Regions from separate parts of the Streptosporangium fragile genome, predicted to be linked through region 1. Evidence: riboswitches for the same ligand, from Rfam matches in the RefSeq annotation. Region 1 holds a riboswitch; the other holds the start of a gene.
What was found. A riboswitch is a leader RNA that binds a small molecule or an ion and turns the genes downstream of it on or off. The one in region 1 is predicted to bind cobalamin.
Positions count from the first base shown of each region.

Region 2: it holds a riboswitch for cobalamin, as region 1 does, so the genes downstream of both, ABD841_RS29360 (ribonucleoside-diphosphate reductase subunit alpha) here and cobN (cobaltochelatase subunit CobN) in region 1, are expected to answer to the same signal.

Region 1 is NZ_BAAAVI010000023.1:91,783-98,545, forward strand. It holds gene ABD841_RS17545 (precorrin-2 C(20)-methyltransferase) at 1-301, opposite strand, end outside; gene ABD841_RS17550 (precorrin-8X methylmutase) at 310-936, opposite strand; gene ABD841_RS17555 (precorrin-3B synthase) at 933-2,330, opposite strand; cobalamin riboswitch at 2,437-2,609, shown strand; gene cobN (cobaltochelatase subunit CobN) at 2,851-6,519, shown strand; gene ABD841_RS17565 (SCO4226 family nickel-binding protein) at 6,617-6,763, opposite strand, start outside.
Region 2 is NZ_BAAAVI010000054.1:50,860-57,622, reverse strand. It holds partial or broken gene ABD841_RS29380 (lysozyme family protein) at 1-204, opposite strand, end outside; gene ABD841_RS29375 (hypothetical protein) at 358-633, shown strand; gene glmS (glutamine--fructose-6-phosphate transaminase (isomerizing)) at 646-2,466, shown strand; gene ABD841_RS29365 (tripartite tricarboxylate transporter substrate-binding protein) at 2,616-3,620, shown strand; cobalamin riboswitch at 3,625-3,825, shown strand; gene ABD841_RS29360 (ribonucleoside-diphosphate reductase subunit alpha) at 3,942-6,251, shown strand; gene ABD841_RS29355 (ribonucleotide-diphosphate reductase subunit beta) at 6,290-6,763, shown strand, end outside.

The DNA of each region.
Region 1 (6,763 bases):
CGTCGCGCCCGGCGTCCAGGTGGGCCGCCAGCCGCACCGCGCAGTCGGCGTAGAAGTCGTCGATCGCGCCCTGGTAGCCGCCGGGGTGGTCGGTGGTCTCCGTGGTGAGCGGATAGATGAGAGCCTCCTCGATCTGCCCCTCACGCAGGTACGGCGCCGCCACCGAGCGGGCGATGCTCCGGCCGTGGCGGGCGCTGTGGAAGGCGATCACGTCCGCCGCGCCGATGAGGCGGGCCGCCTTGACGGTCACCAACTCGGGATCCCCGGGCCCGAGCCCCACACCCCACAGCCGTCCGGTCATGTCGCTGCTCACTCCTCCTCGCTCGCGATCGCGTTGACCGCGGCGGCGGTCATCGCGCTCCCGCCCCGGCGGCCGTGCACGACCAGGTACGCAAGGCCCGCCGGATGCTCGGCGAGGGCCTGCTTGGACTCGGCGGCGCCGATGAACCCGACCGGGACGCCGAGTACGGCGGCCGGCCGGCCCGCGCCCTCCTCGACCATCTCCAGCAGCCGGAACAGGGCCGTGGGCGCGTTCCCGATCGCCACCACGGAGCCGTCCAGCCGGTCGCGCCAGAGCTCCAGCGCCGCGGCGCTGCGGGTGGTGCCCAGCCGTTCGGCGAGCTCCGGCACCCGGGGGTCGCCAAGGGTGCAGATCACCTCGTTGTCCGCGGGCAGGCGGCGCCGGGTCACTCCGGAGGCGACCATCCGGGCGTCGCAGAGCACCGGCGCGCCGGCGCGCAGGGCCGCGCGGGCCGACGCCACGACCCCGGGCGACCAGGCGAGGTCGGCCACCAGGTCGACCATCCCGCAGGCGTGGATCATGCGGACCGCCACCTGGGCGACGTCGGGGGGCAGGCCGTCCAGGTCGGCCTCGGTGCGGATGGTGGCGAACGAACGGCGGTAGATCTCCGCGCCGTCACGGACGTAGTCGATCACAGGTCCCCTCTGGCGGCCGCCACCGCGGCCGCGGTCTCCTCGATGCCGGCACAGGCCCGGCCGGTGCCGTCCAGTTCCACCCGGTAGCCGTCGCCGGTGGCGACCACGTCCGCGACCCGTCCCCGCGGACGGCCGCAGCGCCTGCCGCAGCCGGCCCAGTGCACCGGGAGCGTACCGGTGCCCGGGGCGCGGCCCGCGACCGGGGCGGCTCCGCCGGTGCCACCGGGGGAGGTCGCACCCCGGCTTCCCGCCGGGCCGTCCGGATCGGGCGGGCCGGGTGAGCCGGAAGGGCCGGCCGCGCCGGACAGGGCGATGACGAGGGCGGCGTCGGCTTGGACGTCGGCGAGTGACCTGGCGCAGCCCGGCCGGCCGGTACAGGCCGTCACACCGATCCACGGTGAGTCGGGGTCGACGACCAGTCCGGCGGCCACGAGGCGGGCGGCCGTCCCGGCGACCTGGTCCTTCCGCAGGCCGGGCAGGACCGCGCCGCGCCACGGCGTGAGCCGGATCTCGCCGCCGGCGGCCGCGTCCGCGAGCGCCTCGGCCTGCTCGGCGGTCAGCCGCCCCAGCGGCACGGCGACCCCGAGCGCGACCCGCGCCCCGTCCCCGCCCGGGACGACTCCCACCGGCCCGAACGCCGCGGCCCGTGGCCGCACCGGCCCGGTGCCGCCGCCCGCCTCCCCGGTGCCACCCGCCCGTCCGGGCCCGGGCTCGGGGACGGCACCCCCGGAGCCGGGTCCGGCCGCGCCGGAGGGCGGTGCGAGGACGGCCCGCAGACGGGTGGCGATCCGGGCGGGACCGTCGTGGAGCTCGGAGACGCGCCAGACGGTGACGTCCTGGGCCGCCTGCTCGGCGAGGAAGGCGTCGGCGGCGGCGAGCAGGACGGTCACGGCCCCGCCCAGCGGGACGCGCAGGCCGCTGTCGGCCCCCGCGAGCAGCACCGCGGCCTCGTCCGGGCCGGTCGGCAGGATCCCGGAGTCGGCGTCGAACCCGGCCACGTCCCCCCGCCCGTCGTCGAGGGCGAACATGAACCGCCCGGGCAGGGCGGCCAGCGCCGGCCGGGCGCACAGCCGCCGGTCCAGTTCCTCCACCAGGGGCGTGACGTCGGCGATCCCGCCGCCGCCCGGACCGTCCAGGCCGGTCAGCGGGGAGGCGAGGACGTTGCGGACGCGCTCGTGGGTGGCCGACGGCAGCAGGCCCGCGTCGGCCATCCGCGCGGCGAACCCGCCGTCCGGGCCGAGGCCGCGGACCTGGATGTTCGCCCGCGAGGTCAGCTCGATGACGCCGTTCCCGTACGAGGCCGAGGCGCGGGCGATCTCGCGCAGCTGGGTGGCCGTCAGGCGCCCGCCGGGCACGCGGACGCGCGCCAGGCCGCCGTCGGCGGCGGCGTGCACCTGGAGAGCCCCGGGACATGCGTCAAGTCGCGATCGTCCGGAAAAGTCGGGAATGGCCACGGACAGGATGCTAATGCCAGTTTCTTGCAATGGACCGGACTGCCGTAGTGTCATCGTTGGCGACGGTACAGGGAGGAAGCCGGTGCGAGTCCGGCGCGGTCCCGCCACTGTGACCGGGGAGCGAACCCCACCCGGGCCACTGTCCGGCGACGGACGGGAAGGCCGGGGTGAGCACCGATCCGGGAGCCAGGAGACTCCAGCCGTCGCGGCCGACGACGACCCGGGGCGAGGACCCCGAGGGAGGGAGCTCCGTGCGCTTTTCGCCGTTCCCCCGCCACACCGTGGCACCGCTGAGCCCTGCCGCCACGTCCACCGTGGCATCGCCGGGCGCTGCCGGGGCCACCGTGGCACCGCTGGTCCATGCCACGTCCGCCGTGGCACCGCCGGCCCGCGCCGGTGCCGCCGTGGCATCGCCCGGCCTCACCGCCGGGTCCCGCGGCTTCTCCGCGGAGCGTGGCGCGTGATCCTCCTGCTCTCCACCTCCGACACCGACCTGCTGAGCGCCCGCGCGAGCGGGGCCGGCTACCGGCTGGGCAATCCCGCCCGGCTCACCGCCGAGGACCTCCCGTCGCTGGCGGAGGGCGTCGACCTGGTCGTGGTCCGCCTGCTGGGCGGGCGCCGGGCCTGGGAGGAGGGCCTGGACGCGCTGCTCGCCGGGCCCCGGCCCGTCGTCGTCCTCGGCGGTGAGCAGGCGCCGGACGCCGAGCTGATGGAGCTGTCCACGGTGCCCGGCGGCGTCTGCGCCGAGGCGCACGCCTACCTCGCCCACGGCGGCCCGGCCAACCTGACCGAACTCCACCGGTTCCTGTCGGACACGCTGCTGCTCACCGGCCACGGGTTCGCCCCACCGGTGCCCACCCCCACCTGGGGCGTGCTGGAGCGGCGGGCCCGGCGTGAGGACGGGCCGGTCGTCGGAGTGCTCTACTACCGGGCCCACCACGTGGCGGGCAACACCGCCTTCGTCGAGGCCCTCTGCTCGGCCGTCGAGGACGCCGGCGGCCGGGCGCTGCCCCTGTACTGCGCGTCCCTGCGCGCCGCCGAGCCCGGCCTGCTCGACGCCCTGCGCACGGTCGACGCCCTCGTGGTGACCGTGCTCGCCGCGGGCGGCACCCGCCCGGCCACCGCCTCGGCCGGCGGCGACGACGAGGCCTGGGACGTCGGCGCCCTCGCCGAGCTGGACGTGCCCATCCTGCAGGGGCTCTGCCTGACGAGCAGCCGCGCCTCCTGGGAGGAGAACGACGACGGCCTGTCACCGCTGGACGCCGCCACCCAGGTCGCGATCCCCGAGTTCGACGGGCGGATCATCACCGTGCCGTTCTCCTTCAAGGAGATCGACGAGGACGGGCTGACCGTCTACGTGGCCGACCCCGAGCGGGCCGCGCGGGTCGCGGGCATCGCCGTGCGCCACGCCGCGCTGCGGCACGTCCCGCCCGCCGAGCGGCGGCTGGTGCTGATGCTGTCGGCCTACCCCACCAAGCATGCCCGCATCGGCAACGCCGTCGGCCTGGACACCCCCGCGAGCCTCGTCCGGCTGCTGGCCGCGCTGCGCGAGCGGGGCTACGACATCGGCGCCGAGGGCGAGCTGCCCGGAGTGGCCGAGCGGGACGGCGACGCGCTGATCCACGCCCTGATCGCCGCGGGCGGACAGGACCAGGACTGGCTGACCGAGGAGCAGCTCGCCGCCAACCCGGTGCGTATCGCGGCGGGCCGCTACGCCGAGTGGTACGCCACGCTCCCGGAGGATCTGCGCGCCGGGATCGAGGAGCACTGGGGCCCGCCGCCCGGCGAGCTGTTCGTGGACCGCTCGCGTGACCCGGAGGGCGAGATCGTGCTGGCCGCGCTGCGCGCCGGCAACGTCGTGGTCATGGTGCAGCCGCCCCGCGGCTTCGGCGAGAACCCCATCGCGATCTACCACGACCCCGACCTGCCGCCCAGCCACCACTACCTGGCGGCCTACCGCTGGCTGGCCGACGGCTTCGGCGCCCACGCCGTGGTCCACGTGGGCAAGCACGGCAACCTGGAGTGGCTGCCCGGGAAGTCCGCGGGCCTGTCGGCCTCCTGCGGGCCCGACGCGGCCCTGGGCGACCTGCCGCTGATCTACCCGTTCCTGGTCAACGACCCCGGCGAGGGCACGCAGGCCAAGCGCCGCGCCCACGCCACCCTGGTGGACCACCTCGTCCCGCCGATGGCCCGCGCCGACACCTACGGCGACATGGCCCGGCTGGAGCAGCTGCTCGACGAGCACGCCTCGATCGCCGTGATGGACCCGGCCAAGCTGCCCGCGATCCGCGCCCAGATCTGGACGCTCGTCCAGGCCGCCCGGCTCGACCACGACCTCGGCGTCGAGGACCGCCCGCACGACGCCGAGTTCGACGACTTCCTGCTGCACGTCGACGGCTGGCTGTGCGAGGTCAAGGACGTCCAGATCCGTGACGGCCTGCACGTGCTCGGGGCCGCCCCCGAGGGCGCCACGCGGGTCGACCTCGTGCTGGCGATGCTGCGCGCCCGGCAGGTCTGGGCCGGCAGCCAGGCGCTGCCCGGCCTGCGTGAGGCCCTGGGCCTGGCCGAGGACGGCACCGCCGGCCGGATCGGCGTCGACGAGGCCGAGGCGCTGGCCCGGGCCCTGGTCGAGGGCATGGAGGCCCGGGGCTGGGACGCCGCCGCCGTCCCCGAGGTGACCGCCGCCGTCCTGACCCCCGCCGCGGGGTCCCCGGGCGTCACGGCCTCCGCCGCCGAGCCCGCCGCGGCCCTCCCGGACGCCGCCGGCCCGGAACGCGCGGAGCGGGTGGAGCGGATCCTGCGGTTCGCCGCCACCGAGGTCGTGCCCCGGCTGGCGCGTACCACCGACGAGATCGACGCGATCCTGCACGCCCTCGACGGCGGGTACGTCCCGGCCGGGCCGAGCGGCTCCCCGCTGCGCGGGCTGATCAACGTGCTCCCCACCGGCCGCAACTTCTACTCGGTCGATCCCAAGGCCGTGCCGAGCAGGCTGGCCTGGGAGACGGGCCAGGCGATGGCCGACTCCCTGCTGGAGCGCTACCGGGCCGACACCGGCGACTGGCCGCGCTCGGTCGGGCTGTCGGTGTGGGGGACCAGCGCCATGCGCACCGCCGGGGACGACGTGGCCGAGGTGCTGGCGCTGCTCGGCGTGCGGCCGGTGTGGGACGAGGCCTCGCGGCGCGTCACCGGCCTCGCGCCGATCCCGGCGGCGGAGCTCGGCCGCCCGCGCGTGGACGTGACCGTCCGGATCAGCGGTTTCTTCCGCGACGCGTTCCCGCACGTCGTGGCGTTGCTGGACGACGCCGTGCGACTGGTGGCCGAGCTGGAGGAGCCCGAGGAGGCCAACTACGTCCGCGCCCACGTGCTCGCCGACCGCGCGGTCCACGGCGACGGGCGCCGGGCCACCATGCGGATCTTCGGCTCGCGCCCGGGCGCCTACGGGGCCGGGCTGCTGCCGTTGATCGACAGCCGCAACTGGCGCGACGACGCCGACCTCGCCGAGGTGTACGCGGTCTGGGGCGGCTTCGCCTACGGCCGGGGGGTCGACGGGGTCCCGGCCCGCCAGGACATGGAGGCCGCCTACCGGCGGATCGCGGTGGCGGCCAAGAACGTCGACACCCGCGAGCACGACATCGCCGACTCCGACGACTACTTCCAGTACCACGGCGGCATGATCGCCACGGTCCGGGCGCTCACCGGGAAGGCCCCGGCCGCCTACATCGGCGACAGCACCAGGCCGGACGCGGTCCGCACCCGGACGCTCTCCGAGGAGACGTCCCGGATCTTCCGCGCCCGGGTGGTCAACCCCCGCTGGCTGGCCGCCATGCGCCGGCACGGCTACAAGGGCGCGTTCGAGCTGGCCGCGACCGTCGACTACCTGTTCGGCTACGACGCCACCACCGGCGTGGTCGCCGACTGGATGTACGACAAGCTGGCCGCGACCTACGTGCTGGACCCGGAGAACCAGGAGTTCATGGCCCGCTCGAACCCCTGGGCCCTGCACGGCATCGCCGAACGGCTGCTGGAGGCGGCCAACCGGGGCATGTGGGAGCATCCCGACCCCGACATCCTGCGGGGCCTGCAGGAGGTCTACCTGAAGTCGGAGGGCGACCTGGAGGACGGCGCCTGACGCCTGCCGCCCGGCCGGCCCGGACCCGCCCGGCCGGCCTGGGCCGGCATCCGCCGGGTTCCGGCGGCGGGCGGCTTCCGCCCGCCCGCCGCGCCGGTCAGACGGTCAGCGGCACCGGGTGGATCTCGTCGGCCGGATGGCCGGCCCGCTGGTGGATACGCTGTACGGCGTCCGCGTTGGGAGCCTCCGAGAGGCAGTAGACGACGCCGTCGTCGGGGTCGGCCCACGCGTGCTCGAACGTCAC
Region 2 (6,763 bases), on a different contig from region 1:
TCCGGTCCGCGCCGCCGGCCGTCCGGGCGCTTCGGGCCGTCCGGGGTGGCCGGGCCGTGCGGCGTGCTCGGGTCGTGCGGGGTGCCCGGACCGTGCGGCGTGCTCGGGCGGTGCGGGCCGCTCGGGCCGGGCGGCCTCTCCGGGGGCGGCCGGGATCAGCCCGACGAGAGCGGTGACGATCGCGACCCCTGGCAGATGGCGCATAGTGGTTCCTCCCCCTCCGGTAGCTACCCAGAGTTACGAGAGACTACCGACAGTCGGCAACCGGTGCCGGGTTGTGGCGCCGGGGCGACTCGTTGCCCGAAAACGGGCAGAAAACTTGGTGCACTCCCCCCGGTGTGCGTATGGTCCTGCTCTGTGTCCACGGCACGGCATCCCCATGAGGACCTGATCGCCCATCTGACCCGGACGAGCGCGCTCGGTCCCGGGGAGGCGGCGCGGGTCGTCGCCGACGTGCTGGCCTATTTCTCCGAGCCGGTCGACGACTTCGTCCGGCGGCGTCACGCGGAGCTGAAGGCGAGGGGACTGATCAACGACGAGATCTTCCCCAGGGTGGCCGCGGAGCTCGCGGTCCGTCGTGTCGCGGCACCCGAACTCTCCCTGCGCCAGCTGCGCCGGATCGTCTACGGGTGAAAGGAACGTCAGATGTGCGGAATCGTGGCCTACGTTGGGCCGAAGGACGCGGCCCCCATCCTGCTGGAGGGGTTGCAGCGCCTTGAGTACCGGGGCTACGACTCGGCGGGTCTGGTGGTCTCCAACAAGGGCCTGAAGATGCGCAAGGTCAAGGGCCGGGTGGCCGACCTGGCGGCGGTCGTGCCCGCGCGCTTCAAGGGCGGCCTGGGCATCGGCCACACCCGCTGGGCCACCCACGGCGCGCCCAGCGACGTCAACGCCCACCCGCACCTGTCCGGCGACGAGCGTGTCGCGGTCGTGCACAACGGCATCATCGAGAACGCCGACGAGCTGCGGGTCAAGCTGGAGGCCGACGGCGCGGTCTTCGTCTCCGAGACCGACACCGAGGTGCTGTCCCACCTGATCGCCCGGACGGTCAAGGAGACCGACTCCCTCGTGGAGGCGGTCCGCGTGGCGCTCAAGCGGGTCGTGGGCACCTACGGCATCGCGGTGGTCGACGCCGAGCGCCCCGGCGAGGTGGTCGTCGCCCGCAACGGCAGCCCGATCGTGCTGGGCATCGGCGAGAAGGAGATGTTCGCCGCCTCCGACGTGGCCGCGCTGGTCCGCTACACCCGCCAGGTGGTCCACCTGGAGGACGGCGAGATCGCGGTGCTGAAGGCCGACGGGTTCAACACCTTCGCCAGCGACGCCCGGGAGACGGCCAAGGAGCCGCTGACCGTCGACTGGGAGGCCGGCCACTACGACACCGGCGGCTACGAGCACTACCTGCTCAAGGAGATCTCCGAGCAGCCCGAGACCGTGGCCAGGACGTTGCGCGGGCGCCTGGACGACCGTTTCCACATCGCCCACCTCGGCGGTCTCAACATGGACGCGCGGGAGACCCGCTCGTTCCGCCGGGTCAAGATCATCGGCTGCGGGTCCGCGTACTATTCGGGGCAGATCGGCGCCCAGCTCATCGAGGAGCTGGCGCGCATCCCGGCCGACGCCGAGCCGGCCAGCGAGTTCCGCTACCGCAGCCCGGTGGTGGAGGCCGACACCCTCTATGTGGCGATCAGCCAGTCGGGGGAGACCTACGACACCCTCGCCGCGGTCCAGGAGCTCAAGCGCAAGGGCGGCCGGGTGCTCGGCATCGTCAACACCGTCGGCAGCGCGATCGCCCGTGAGTGCGACGGCGGCGTCTACCTGCACGCCGGACCCGAGGTCTCGGTGGCGAGCACGAAGGCGTTCACCTCGACCGCCGTGGCCTTCGCCCTGCTCGCGCTCCACCTGGGCCGGGTGCGCGACCTGTCCCCGGCCGACGGCCGCCGCATCTGCGAGGGCCTGCGCAGGCTGCCCGACCAGATCAAGGAGATCCTCGCGCTGGAGCCGCGGATCGAGGAGCTGGCGCGGAAGTACGCCGAGGCGCCGAGCATGATGTTCGTCGGACGGGTCCGGGGCTACCCGGTGGCCCGTGAGGGCGCGCAGAAGCTCAAGGAGATCTCCTACGTCCACGCCGAGGCCTACCCGGCCAGCGAGCTCAAGCACGGGCCGCTGGCGCTGATCGGCCCGGAGATGCCGACCGTGGCGATCGTCCCCGACGACGAGCTGCTCGACAAGAATCTCACCACGCTGGGTGAGATCCGCGCCCGGGGCGGGCGGGTGCTCATGGTCGGGCACCGCGTCGCCGACCCCAAGCTGGCCGACGACTGCGTCGTGGTGCCCAGGAACGAGACCGAGCTGGACCCGATCCTGCTGACGATCCCGCTCCAGCTCTTCGCCTACCACGCGGCCGTGGCGCTGGACCGGGACGTCGACAAGCCCCGTAACCTGGCCAAGAGCGTCACGGTGGAGTAGATCCACCCACCCCGGATCCTCCAGGTGGGACCTTCCCGGTAAGACCTCTCCGATAAGACACCCTCGCGTGTGACAGGAGGTGTCAGGAGGGTAATTCGAGTTATAGGGGGTATTGGGGGGAAGGGGCGCTTATGCGCCGTAGGGGGTTTTTGGCGCTTGTTGCGGGGATGATGGCCGCCGCGGGCTGTGGCTCGACGAGCGGCTCGGCCGGCGCGGCGGTGGACCGGCTTTCCGTCGTCGCGCCCGTCTCCCGCGGTCAGAGCTGGGAGGCGGTCCCCCGCACGCTGGCCGCGGTCCTGACCCGGTCGCGCCTCGCCCGGACCGTCCAGGTCGTCGACCGCCCGTCCGGGGCGGGCTCCGCCGCCACGGACGGGCTCGGCCCCCTCCGCGGCCCCTTCGTGCGCGAAGGCAGGGTGCTCGTCGCCGGGATGTCACTGGTGGCCGGCGCGGAGATCGCCGGCTCCGTCCCCCTGGTGAACGCCACCACCCCCCTCGCCCGCCTCGTCGGCGACTGGGCCTCCCTCGTCGTCCCGGACGACTCCCGCCTGCGCTCCTTCGACGACTTCGCCGCCGAGCTCCGTCGCGACCCGGCCGCGCTCTCGGTCGGCGGCCGGCTGGAGGGGGGCTCCGACCACGTGCTCTACGGCATGATCGGCAAGTGCCTGGGGGTCGACGCCCGGCTGCTCGACTACGCCGGGTACCTCACCGCCGCCGACGCCGTGGAGGCGCTCCACCTCGGCCGGGTGGCCGCGCTCCTCGGCTCGGTCCGGTCCTTCCGGGCCGGGATCGCCGCGGGCCGCCTGCGGCCCCTGGTGGTCTCCTCCGGAGAGCGCGTCGACGGGGTCGACGCGCCGACGCTCCTGGAGCTGGACGTCCGCCTCGAGTACAGCGACTGGTGCGGCCTGCTCGGGTCGGCGCGCATGGCGGAGGAGGACCGGGACGCGGCGCTCGCCCTGTGCGACGGGATCGACGCCGACCCCGCCTGGCGCGCCCGGTGCGCGGCCAACGGCTGGAGCCGGGTCTACCTCGGCGGCGACGGCTTCCGCCAGTGGCTGTCCACGGAGACGGCGCGCACCCGCGAGGTCCTTCGCGATCTCGGCCTGCTGAAGTCTTCCGACACAACCTGTTGGGGCGGTTGCGTCGGGCGGTACTAGATGTAGGATCCTGCTCGTTGCTGGTTCGCCTCGGGAGAGGCGAGGAAAGAGGGAACCCGGTGCGATTCCGGGACTGCCCCGCAGCGGTGAACGGGAACGAAAGCCGTCATTGAGCACTGGGTGAACCATGCCCGGGAAGCGACGGCCGGTAGGCGTGTGCGCGGTGCCCGTGAGTCCGAAGACCTGCCGGTGACGTGAGTGTCCAGGGCCTCGTGGGAGGGTCCGCGGACGAAGCGGTCCGGCGTGCCCGGAATCGCTCGCTGCCGCGTGCCCGTCCCCGGAGAGGCGTACGGGGAAGTTCGAGCGAGCGAGGGGCAGGACGTGACACAGACCGTGGTCGGCGCCACCGGGAAGACCGCAGGGGAGAGCATCGGGCAGGACGCGGGCGCTCCGGGTCCTTCCGGCGGCGCGCGGGGCCCGGGTGAGGCGCGCGGGCAGGACGCGGCGCGGACCGGTGCGGCATCGGCCGATCGCCGGCTGGCCATCGACGAGGCCGCCGCCCGGGTGATCACCGACCCGGAGAACTCCAAGGTCGCCGCCGGGCTGCTGGCCGAGCTGATCGCCGAGGAGGCCGCCGGGCACGGCGTCCGGAGCTTCTCCGACTCCGTCGCCGCCACCCACGCGGCCGGGCTGGTCGCCGACCGGCTGGCGGAGTTCGTGGCCGCCGACGCCGGGACGCTGGACGCGCTGATCGACCCGGAGGCCGACGCCCGGTTCGAGTACTTCGGGCTGCGCACGGTCTACGACCGCTACCTGCTGCGCCACCCGGAGACCCGCAAGGTCCTGGAGCGCCCGCAGCATTTCCTCCTGCGGGTCGCCTGCGGCCTGTCGGAGACGGTCGAGGAGGCCGCCGAGCTCTACGGGCTCATGGCCGCCCTGGCCTACCTGCCCAGCTCGCCCACCCTGTTCAACGCCGGGTCACGCAGGCCGCAGCTGTCGTCCTGTTTCCTGCTCGACTCCCCGCGCGACGAGCTGGAGGCCGTCTACGAGCGCTACGGCCAGGTCGCGCGCCTGTCGAAGTACGCCGGGGGGATCGGGATCTCCTGGAGCAGGATCCGCTCCCGGGGCTCGCTGATCCGGGGCACCAACGGCCACTCCAACGGCATCGTGCCGTGGCTGCGCACACTCGACGCCAGCGTCGCGGCGGTCAACCAGGGCGGCCGGCGCAAGGGCGCGGCCTGCGTCTACCTGGAGACGTGGCACGCCGACATCGAGGAGTTCCTGGAACTGCGCGACAACACCGGCGAGGAGGCCCGCCGCACGCACAACCTGAACCTGGCGAACTGGATCCCGGACGAGTTCATGCGCCGGGTGGAGGCCGACGGCGTGTGGTCGCTGTTCGACCCCAAGGAGGTCCCGCACCTGGTCGACCTGTACGGCGCCGCGTTCGACGAGGCCTACCGCGCCGCCGAGGCCGAGGGCCGCTTCACCAGGCAGATCCCCGCCCGCACCCTGTACGGCCGGATGATGCGCACCCTCGCCCAGACGGGCAACGGCTGGATGACGTTCAAGGACGCCGCCAACCGCACCTCCAACCAGACGGCGCGCCCGGAGAACGTCATCCATCTGTCGAACCTCTGCACCGAGATCCTGGAGGTCACCGGTGACGCCGAGACCGCCGTCTGCAACCTCGGCTCGATCAACCTCGCCGCGCACCTGACCGCCTCCGGCGACGACGTCGACTGGCCGCGGCTGCGCGCCACCGTCCGCACCGCGGTGCGTTTCCTCGACCGCACCATCGACCTGGGCTTCTACCCGACCCCCGAGGCCGAGGCCGCCAACCGGCGCTGGCGCCCGATCGGGCTCGGCATGATGGGCCTGGCCGACGTGCTGTTCGCGCTGCGCCTGCCCTTCGACGGCCCCGAGGCCCTGGCGCTGTCCACCCGGATCTCCGAGGAGATCGCGCTCGCCGCGTACGCCACCTCCGCGGACCTGGCGGTCGAGCGGGGCCGCCACCCCTCCTACGAGGAGACCAGGGCCGCCGCCGGGGTGCTCCACCCCGACCACTACGGGGCGGCGACCTCCGCGGAGTGGACCGCGCTCCGCGAGCGGATCGCGGTGACCGGCCTGCGCAACTCGCTGATGATCGCGATCGCCCCCACGGCCACCATCGCCTCCATCGCGGGCTGCTACGAGTGCATCGAGCCCCAGGTCTCCAACGTCTTCAAGCGCGAGACCCTGTCCGGGGAGTTCCTCCAGGTCAACCGTTACCTGGTCCGGGACCTGGCGGCCCGGGGGCTGTGGACCCCGCGGATCCGCGACGCGATCAAGCGCGCGGACGGGTCCGTCCAGGACATCCCGGAGATCCCCGCCGACCTGAAGCTGCTCTACCGGACCGCCTGGGAGCTGCCGCAGAAGGCGCTGATCGACCTGGCCGCCGCGCGCACCCCGTACATCGACCAGTCGCAGTCGCTGAACCTCTTCATGGCCACGCCGACCATCGGCAAGCTCTCCTCGATGTACGCCTACGCGTGGCGGTCGGGCCTGAAGACCACCTACTACCTGCGCTCGCGCCCGGCCACCCGGATCGCGCAGGCCACCGTGGCGGCGCCCGCGGCGCGGACCGCGCCCGATCCCGAGGCCGTCGCCTGCTCCCTGGAGAACCCCGAGTACTGCGACGCCTGCCAGTAGGCGACCCGGTAGCGACCCCTTCGAAAGGCCCTCACCTGATGCTGCTCGACCCCGGCATGGACCTGACCCTGCGGCCGATGCGCTACCCGGAGTTCTACGAACGCTTCCGGGCCGCGATCCGCAACACCTGGACCGTGGAGGAGGTGGACCTCGCCTCCGACCTGGCGGACCTGGCGAAGATGACGCCCGAGGAGCGCCACCTGATCAACCGCCTCGTCGCCTTCTTCGCCACCGGCGACTCGATCGTGGCCAACAACCTGGTCCTCAACCTCTACCAGCACCTCAACGCGCCCGAGGCGCGCCTGTACCTCAGCAGGCAGCTCTTCGAGGAGGCGGTGCACGTCCAGTTCTACCTGACCCTGCTCGACACCTACCTGCCCGACCCGGACGAGCGGGTCAAGGCGTTCGCCGCGGTCGAGCACATCCCCTCGATCCGCGACAAGGCGGAGTTCTGCTTCCGGTGGATCGACTCGCTCGGCGGGCTGACCCGGCTGGAGACCCGCGAGGACCGG